Regions from separate parts of the Streptomyces sp. NPDC001933 genome, predicted to be linked through region 4. Evidence: riboswitches for the same ligand, from Rfam matches in the RefSeq annotation. Region 4 holds a riboswitch; each other region holds the start of a gene.
What was found. Region 4 has a riboswitch for cobalamin ahead of ACFYY7_RS11640 (CbtB-domain containing protein). Riboswitches for the same ligand answer to the same signal wherever they lie in the genome.
Positions count from the first base shown of each region.

Region 1: another riboswitch for cobalamin. It lies ahead of ACFYY7_RS02300 (prenyltransferase/squalene oxidase repeat-containing protein); the one in region 4 lies ahead of ACFYY7_RS11640 (CbtB-domain containing protein).
Region 2: another riboswitch for cobalamin. It lies ahead of ACFYY7_RS04895 (cobalamin biosynthesis protein); the one in region 4 lies ahead of ACFYY7_RS11640 (CbtB-domain containing protein).
Region 3: another riboswitch for cobalamin. It lies ahead of ACFYY7_RS28970 (ABC transporter substrate-binding protein); the one in region 4 lies ahead of ACFYY7_RS11640 (CbtB-domain containing protein).

Region 1 is NZ_JBIASS010000001.1:525,588-527,777, forward strand. Features, by position in the region: gene ACFYY7_RS02300 (prenyltransferase/squalene oxidase repeat-containing protein) at 1-1,199, opposite strand, end outside; cobalamin riboswitch at 1,309-1,444, opposite strand; gene ACFYY7_RS02305 (MBL fold metallo-hydrolase) at 1,696-2,190, opposite strand, start outside.
Region 2 is NZ_JBIASS010000001.1:1,094,830-1,097,019, forward strand. Features, by position in the region: gene ACFYY7_RS04890 (cobyric acid synthase) at 1-63, opposite strand, end outside; gene ACFYY7_RS04895 (cobalamin biosynthesis protein) at 60-1,073, opposite strand; cobalamin riboswitch at 1,218-1,349, opposite strand; gene ACFYY7_RS04900 (hypothetical protein) at 1,501-1,731, opposite strand; gene ACFYY7_RS04905 (anion permease) at 1,754-2,190, opposite strand, start outside.
Region 3 is NZ_JBIASS010000013.1:176,241-178,430, reverse strand. Features, by position in the region: gene ACFYY7_RS28975 (FecCD family ABC transporter permease) at 1-353, opposite strand, end outside; gene ACFYY7_RS28970 (ABC transporter substrate-binding protein) at 350-1,417, opposite strand; cobalamin riboswitch at 1,453-1,641, opposite strand; gene ACFYY7_RS28965 (beta-ketoacyl-[acyl-carrier-protein] synthase family protein) at 1,754-2,190, opposite strand, start outside.
Region 4 is NZ_JBIASS010000004.1:128,518-130,707, reverse strand. Features, by position in the region: gene ACFYY7_RS11645 (CbtA family protein) at 1-711, opposite strand, end outside; gene ACFYY7_RS11640 (CbtB-domain containing protein) at 739-954, opposite strand; adenosylcobalamin (AdoCbl) riboswitch at 958-1,106, opposite strand; gene ACFYY7_RS11635 (histidine phosphatase family protein) at 1,216-1,824, shown strand; gene ACFYY7_RS11630 (Fic family protein) at 1,869-2,190, shown strand, end outside.

The sequences.
Region 1 (2,190 bases), on a different contig from region 4:
TACCACCACACGCCCCCGATCACGTCGTCGCCGCTGTGGACCTGGTCCTTCTCCGTGGGCTCGTACCCGGTGTCGGCGGACGGGTCGGGCGTCACCACGGCGGCGGGCTCGGGACCGGCCGCGTTCAGCCGGGCGACCAGGTCGACGCCGCCGAAGTCCCGGGCGTTGTTGCCGGTCGCGTGGGCGGCGAGGATCAGCTGGGCGTAGGCGGCGGGGCCGCTCCGGGCGGCCCAGTCCGCGGAGTTCTTCTTCAGCCAGGAGATGGCCCCGGCCGCCTTGTCCTGGTGGCCTGCCGCGGAGAGCGCGACGACCGCGTCCGCGGTGTTGCCGAAGTCGGGCTGCGGGGTGGTGTCGGTGGCGCCGGGCATAGGCGCCTGGTTCAGGTGGCCGCTGCCGGCGAGGGCACCGGTGAGGTAGTGCGCGCCGTTCTGGGCGGCCTGCTCGGGCGTGAGCCCGGAACCGGGCCGGCAACTGGGCGCCTTGCCCGCGGCGTTGTTCCCGACCGCCATCGCCTTGCCCATCGTGCCGAGCACGGCGGCCGCGGTGGCGTCCGCGTTGGCGGCGAGCCCGCCCTTCTTGTCGGCCTGGTACGCGAAGGCACCGCCGTCCTTCCCGCCGCACGGGATCGCGAGCGCGAGCAGCGGGTCGTAGGGGGTCTTGCCGCCGGGCGTCGTGATGTCCGCGAGCCGCTGCCCCTGGCGGGCGAGGGCGCCGATCACCAGGGAGGTCGAGTTGGCGTCACTGGGCGCGCCCGCGGTGTAGCCCCAGCCGCCGTCCTCGTTCTGCACGGACTTCAGCCAGCGCACCGAGTTGTTCACGGTCTCGCGGTGCCCGCCCACCTCGACCAGGGCCTGGGTGGCGGCCGCGGTGGCATTGGTGTCCCGCACGGTCTTCGCGTCGCACGGCTTGGCGGCATCGGGCCGGAACGCGGCGTAGGAACCGTCGGCGCACTGCTGGGAGATCAGCCAGTCCACCGACTTCGCGGCCGGGGTGACCCCTTCGAGCCGCTGGGCGAGGAAGGCCATCGACTGCCGCCACACGCCGTCGTAGGTGGGGTCCGCCGTGCCGTACAGCCCGGAAGGCAGCGCGACGGACGGTGAGGGCGACGGGGACGGCGCTGCCACCGCGACCGGCGCAGCGGCCGCGCAGAGCACGGCGGCGGTGGCGGCGAGCGTTGCTGCGCTGCGACGTACGGTCATGGCGGGCGGGGCCTCTCCTGCGGGGTGAACCGGGCACAGGCACGCTCAGGCACCAGGCTCCGGCTCCGTATACCTCGACGGTGCCGACCACCGGGGGATCCGGTGGTCCGAGCCGGTCACGACCGCGGACAGGGCATTCCGACTCACCGCCTGCGAAGACGGTTCACGGCTGCGTGGTCAGTGCCGGATTCGCACCGGCTTCCCCCTGAACGGGCATGATGACGACCCACACACTGTACCGGGCGGGTCCTGGCGGGGTCCGGGCCGGGAGGAGCGCCCCTGATCACACCGAGACGTACATCACACCGTCCCGCTCCGCACCGCAGGCCGCGCTCGCACCGAGAGGCACGCGACCGTCACACCGCGCCGCACGCCACCGGCCCGCCACCGCTCACGCAGCAACGCACGCCACCGGCCCGCCACCGCTCACGCAGCAACGCACCTCACCGGCCCGCCACCGCTCACGCAGCAACGCACCTCACCGGCCCGCCACTCCTCACACCGCGATGTACGCCACCGGATCGGCCCCCGGCACCGCCTCCGCGCGCCCGAGTTTCACCAGCCGCCGCAGATGCGCCTCCGCCTCCGAGACGGCGATGTTCCGGGAGCCGTGCGGGATCTGCTCCCAGGGCCGGTTCCACTCCATCCGCTCGGCCAGCTCCCACGGCGTCAGCGGCTCCGCCAGCAGCCCGAGCAGCCCGGTCAGCCGCTCCTCGTGATGCCCGAGGAGCTCCCGTACCCGCCCCGCCGCATCGGTGAAGGCGTACTGGTGGGCGGGCAACACCTCGGCGGCCCCGAGCCGGCCGATCCGCTCCAGCGAGTCGAGGTAGTCGCCGAGGGGGTCGGTGACCGCGGCGTCGTCCGGGTCCTCGTACAGCCCGATGTGCGGACTGATCCCCGGCAGCAGGTGATCCCCCGAGAAGAGCCGCCCCCGGCCCGGCAGATTGCCCGGGTGCTCCTCCTCCAGGTGCAGGCACACATGCCCCGGCGT
Region 2 (2,190 bases), on a different contig from region 4:
TGCCGTGACGACGCTCTTGCCCGCGTCGGAGGTGGTTCCGGCGACCAGCAGCCCGCCGCTCATGCGTTGCTCCGTCCTGTGATGCGAGGTCCCGCAAGGTTGGTCGCGGTGCTCCGGCGCCCCGCGATCCGCCGTGCGGCGAGGGCCGTGCCGAGCCGTCCCGCCACGCACACGCCGAGCGCCAGCGCACTCACCCGGCGCGAGAGCCGCACCGCACGCTCGATGTCCGCGGTCTCCACCGCCCGGCCCGTCTCCCCGTTGAGCACGGGGCGGTGCTCGACCCGGCCGCCGTACGCGAGGGTTCCGCCGAGCCGTACGCCGAGCGCACCCGCGAACGAGGCCTCCACCGGGCCCGCGTTGGGGCTCGGGTGCTTCGCGGCATCGGCCCGCCAGGCGCGGACCGCGCCACGCGGGCGCCCCCCGGCGGCCACGGCGAGCAGGGCCGTGAGCCGGGCGCCCGGCCAGCCCGCGAGGTCGTCGAGGCGGGCCGAGGCCCAGCCGTAGCGCAGATGCCGGGGCGAGCGGTGCCCGACCATGGCGTCGAGGGTGTTCACGGCCCGGAAACCGGCCAGCCCGGGGACCCCGGCCAGCGCACCCCACACCAGGGCGCCGACCACGGCGTCCGAGGTGTTCTCCGCCACGGACTCCACCACGGCACGGGCGATCTGCGGTCCGTCCAGGGAGTGCGGGTCGCGCCCGCACAGATGCGGCAGCCGCTCCCGGGCCAGCTCGATGTCACCGGCGGCCAGGGCGGAGCCGATGGCCCGCGCCTCGCGGCCCAGGGACGTACCGCCGACGACGGACCAGGTGGCGGCGGCGGTCAGTGCCACGGAGGCGGCGGGGCCGCGGCGCACGGCACGGGTGAGCAGCGCGGCACCGCCCGCGGCGCCTCCGGCGCAGACGAGGGTGTGCAGCGCGCCCCAGCCGCGGTGATCGCGCCACAGACGGCGCTCGACGCCCGCCGAGGCCCGCCCGAAGGCGGCGACCGGGTGTCCCCTGCGGGGGTCACCGAGCAGCAGGTCGCCGATCAGGCCGGCCGTGGCGCCGTACGCGAAGATGCGGTCGGCTCGCACGGCTCAGCCGGCCGTCGCGCCTCGGCGGACCTTTGTACAAAAGGCTCTCGTGGAGAGCACCGGGACAGCGGACGCACGGCAGCCGGGCATGGCGATATGTCCTCACTCAGGGTCCGCGCCCTGGTTCGACGTGACCGGCGACGAGAGTCTCCTGGCTCCCGGATCCGCGGTTCCCCCGGCCTTCCAGCCCGCTCGCGCGAGCCGTGACTTCCGGTGTGGGGGACCGCTCCCCGGTGACAGTGGCGGGACCGCGCCGGATTCGCACCGGCTTCCTCTGCTGTCGCCGTAATTGGCTCCGGCAGTCCACCACGCTCTGCGAACGCCCGTCAACCTGCCGTTGACCTGCGACGGCGCAGTGTGCTGAGACGCACATCGGGCCGGACACACGTGGTGTCCGGCCCGACGGGAGAGCGTGCGCGGGAGCGGCTCAGGCGACGATCAGATAGATCCCGTACGCGACGGCCGCCGCGCACAGCCCGAAGCAGACGTACGCGCCGGCGCGGGCCAGCAGCAGCGAGCCGCCGGAGCCGCCCTGCGCCGCCGGTTCCGGCTGCTTGGAGAGGCCGACGATGCCCAGGGTGAAGAGGCCCACCAGCGCGACGGTGACAACGAGGGAGACGCCGAATACGGAGCCGAGGGCTGCCCAGTCGATGTTCATGCTGATTCCTTAGACGGCCGGCTCAGACGGTGGCGGGTCGCGCCGGGTCCTGGGTGGTTCCGGCCGGGGCCGGAATGGTGGTCATGAGGTTCAGGTCCGGCGTCTGGGCCGCGGCCGCGGTGGGCGGCGGGCTGACGGCGGCGATGGCCTGGGTGACGACGCCCGCGGGCTCGGCGACGCCGTCCGACGGGGCGACGTCGCCGTGGCCGACCGGCTTGCGGCGCGACACCAGCCAGATGGCACCGGAGCCCGCGACCAGCAGCGCCGCGACGACCACGACACCCCAGGTGCCCTGCTTGGTGAGGAGCTCCGCGCCCGCGCCGACCAGACCGGCGGCCGGCAGGGTCAGACCCCAGGCGACGAACATCCGGGTGGCGGTGGACCAGCGGACCACACCGCCCTGCCGGCCGAGGCCCGCGCCCATCACGGCGCCGGAGCAGGACTGGGTGGTGGAGAGCG
Region 3 (2,190 bases), on a different contig from region 4:
AGCGGGTTGCGCAGCAGCGACTGCATGACGGTGCCGCACACCGCGAGCCCGGCGCCGCACACCGCGGCCAGCAGGGTGCGCGGCATGCGCAGGTTCCAGATGATGCCGTCCCGGATCGGGGAGAGCTGTGACCGCCCCCAGCCGAGGTGGGCGGCGACCGCGGACCAGACGTCGGCCACCGAGATGCGGGCGGGTCCGATGGTGACGGCGACCGCGACGGAGCCGACGAGCAACGCGATGCCGCCGGCCCACAGGGCCCCGCCGCGCAGCCGCCGTACGCGACTCGTGGTGCGCGCCGACGCGGTGGGGGCCGCCGGAGCGGCCACCGCCGTGCCGGGTTCGGTCGGCGTCACCCCGCGAGCCCGAACCGGCGCAGCCCGGCGGCGACGCGTTCGACGCCCTCGACCGTGCGGATGGACGGGTTCATGGACTGGCCGCTGAGCAGGACGTACCGCTTGTGCCTGACGGCGTCCATGTTCTTCGTGACGGGGTTGGACTCCAGGAACTCGATCTTCTTCGCGGCGCTCTCGGCGGTCTGGGCCCTGCGGGTCAGGTCGCCGATGACCAGGACGTCGGGGTTGCGGTCGGCGACGGTCTCCCAGCTGATCTGGGGCCATTCCTCGTGGGTGTCGTCGAAGACGTTCTTCGCGCCGAGCGCTTCGGTGATGACGCCGGGTGCTCCGCAGCAGCCGGCCAGGTACGGGGCCTTGGAGTCGGAGAACCAGTACAGGAGGGTGGTGCCGGAGGCGTCGATGCCCTCGGTCGCCTTCTTCACCCGGTCCCGCAGCCGCGCCACGAGCGCGTCGCCGCGCTCCGGTACGCCGAACACCCGGGCCAGGTCGTGCACTTCGCCGTAGACGCTCTCCATGGTGAGCGGCGCGGTACGGGCTCCGTCGCCGCCGCCGCTGTTGTCCTTGCCGGTGCAGTCGGCGGGCGAGACATAGGTGGGCACGCCGAGCGATTCGAACTGTTCGCGGGGGGCGACGCCGCCCTTGGCGAGGGTCGATGCGAACGAGGCGCTGACGAAGTCGGGTTCCCGGTCGAGGACCTTCTCCGAGGACGGCCGGTTGTCCGAGATCCTGGGTACCTGGGCGTTGGCCTTCTCCAGGCCCTTCATCACCGGGTCGGTCCAGGTGGCGGTGGCGGCCATCCTGTCGGCGAGACCGAGGGAGAGCAGAATCTCGGCCGATCCCTGGTCCACCGGTACGGCGCGGCGCGGCGCGGCCTCGACGGTGACGGTGCGTCCGCAGTTCTTCAGCGTCACCGGATATCCGTCCGCGGGGCCCGGTTTCGCGCCGGGTTCACCGGCTCCGCCTCCGCAGGCGGTCAGCAGGACGAGTCCCGCCGAGAACAGGGCGATGGTGCGGACGGAGCTGGCTATGGACGTCACGGAGTCCCTCTGCGTCTCTGGGCCCATGCGCGGAGCCCGTTGTACGGAGTCCCGCGGTCCGGCACCGGACCGCGGATGCCAGCAGGTCTTCGGACTCGGGTTCTTTCGGACGGGGCGCCTTCCCGGGCACCCGAGGGTGGTCCCAGTGGCCGTGGCCCCGCCCGTCCCCCTCACCGCTGCGCGTCAGTTCCGGATTCGCACCGGATTCCCTGACCCCTACGTGGAGTTTGACTGGCCCCGGCAAGCTATCACGTGCCTCTGTGCAGGTCACGGGCGGTTGTGCGGCTCACGGGCAGTGGTGGCCGGTGGTACGCCGGGCCGTCTTCCCGTCGCACCACCTGCCTGCTGCCTGCGGAACGGTCCTCAGGGACGCTGAAGGGCGATGACGGCGTTGTGGCCGCCGAATCCGAAGGAATGGCTGACGGCGCGCCTGATGGGCCGCCGCAGAGGTTGCTTGGTGACGCAGTCGATGTCGAACTCGGGCGCCGGGGCGTCCAGGTTGGCGATCGGAGGTACGACTCCGCGCTGGAGCGTGAGGACGGTCAGTCCGGCCTCGATCGCTCCGGCCGCCCCCATGCAGTGCCCCAGTACGCCCTTGGGTGCGGTGACGGGTGGCCGGTGCGGGTAGACCCGGGCGATGAGGGCGGCCTCGACGGCGTCGTTGACCGGGGTGGCCGTGCCGTGCGCGTTGACGTGCTCGACGTCCTCGGCCGCCCAGCCCGCGTCGCGCAGTGCGGCCTCCACCGCTGCCTGGGCGACCCTGCCGGAGGGGCGCGGGCTGATGGGGTGGTGGGCGTCGG
Region 4 (2,190 bases):
CGGTGCGAGCAGCCGGTCCGTCAGATAGCCGAAGAAGAGCCCGAAGGCCACCCAGAGGGTGGTCTGCACGGCGAGGGTGCTCAGGCGGAACTCCCACAGCAGGGCGGCCGGGAAGTCCTTGCCGACCTCGTTGTACGAGGGCAGGAACGCGTAGGCGAGCCCGATCACCAGGACGTACGCGGCGGATGCCGTGATCGTCGCGTTCCAGTTGCCCAGGCGGGGAGCCAGCCGTTTGCCGAGGATGACCGCGGCGACGGCCAGCAGCACGCTCAGGGCGACCAACAGGAAGAACAGGGCGGTACGCCGGCCGATGGTGTCGGGGTTGCCGACGGCCGGCGGGTTGGCCGGGTACTTCAGGAACGGGACGACGTACACCGTCAGCAGGGCCGCACCCGCGATCAGTGCGGCCGTGGCCCGAGGGCCGAATCTGCCGATCCGGCCGAGGGCGTAACAGAAGACGAGGGCGGCGATGCCGCCGATCGCGACGCCGAAGACCAGTACACCGGTGGCGAGGCCGGCGGTGGACTGCATGGTGCGGCTGACCAGTTCCTCGCCGCCGTCATGGTGGTGGCTGTGCGATTCCTCCAGGGCGATGGCCGCGTCCACACGCGACTCACCGAGGAAGTAGGCGACCAGCAGGGCGAGCGCGCCCGCGGCGAGGCCGGCCAGCATGCCGCGGACGAGCAGGGCTCTGACAGATATGGAGTTCATGAGGTTTCCCCGGGATCGGACGGTACGTCAGTGGCAGGGGAAACCGAGGAGGTGGCGGCCGTCGTGGACCCACTCGTGGACACCTTCGCCGGAGATGACCGCGGTGGCGCCCTGTTCGGCGCCAACGAAGTACAGCAGTACGAGCATGAGAATGCCGAAGAAGACCGCCCAAGGGGCGATGGCCTTCAGGGAGATGGGGGTGATCGCCGGTACGGCGGTGGCGGGGGCAGCAGTCTGTGCCATGGCAGAACCTCCTGAGGGAACACGCGTCCCGATCGTGGTGCCTGAGACGTAGGTGCTGGGTCTGACTTCCCGCGCGGAGGCGGGTTCACAGTGGCGCGACCGTGCCGGATTCTCACCGGACTTCCGTCGCACCTACGTCATGCTCGTCGTGACGATACTCCTTGGGGGCAACCCCCTGCCATGGTGCCGACGGCGGCCGGACCGCCCTGATGCCATGGTGGGCACACCCATGGGGCCAGAGTTCAGGGAGTTGACCGGGCCATGACCGTACAGGTGATGCTGATCTCACCGGCGCTCAACGCCGCGCTGCGGGAGGCCCGTTTCGACGGTGACGCGCCGCTCGACGCGGCCGGGGCCCGCCGGGCGCGGGCCGTCGCCGCGGCGGTGCCCGCCGCCGAGCGGTATCTGCGTGGGCCGTCCGAACGGTGCGCCGGGACCGCCGACGCGTTGGGGCTCCGTGCCGGGCCCGAACCGGCGGTCCGTGGCTGGGACATGGGCCGGTGGAGCGGTCGGCGGCTGACAGCGGTGAGCACGGCCGAGCCGGAGGCGGTGTCGGCCTGGCTGACCGATCCGTCGGCGGTTCCCCACGGCGGCGAGTCCCTGCTGGATCTCTGCTGCCGGGCCGAACACTGGCTGGAGACGGTGGGGACGACGGAGTCCGCCGAGGGCGCCGGGGCCCACCGCGTGCTGGGCGTCGTCGAACCCGCGGTGGTGCGGGCGATGATGGTGGCGGCACTCGCTCTGCCGGTGGAGGCGTTCTGGCGGCTGGACGTCGCCCCGCTGACGCTCACCGCGCTCAGCGGGCGTTCCGGCCGGTGGAACCTGCGGTGCGGACAGCCGTTGTCCCCCACGCCCGACCCCGCCCGGTAGTAATCCGCTTGCGACACAGTCGGATGGAAGTGCAGGCTTGCGCGGTGATTGTCGAGCTGGCACCCCCCTTTCTGACCTGGGACGATGTGGACCCCGCCCGTCACCCCTTCGACAGCACGTCGGCGCCGCAGGTGGTGCGGTCCCTCGGGCCGGCCGATCGGATACCCGGCCGCCCCGGCATTCCCGACGGGGCCCCGGCGACGAGTGACCGGAGCTGGAGAAAGGGCAGGCTCTGGGCGGATGCCATGGCGTCCGCCCTCGCGGAGCACTACGGCCGCTGGACCGTGGGCTGGCGCTGGGCGCACGACGAAGGAGACTTCGACGGGGGACCCGTCGGGAACTGGTGCTGTCCGAGCCACTCGATCA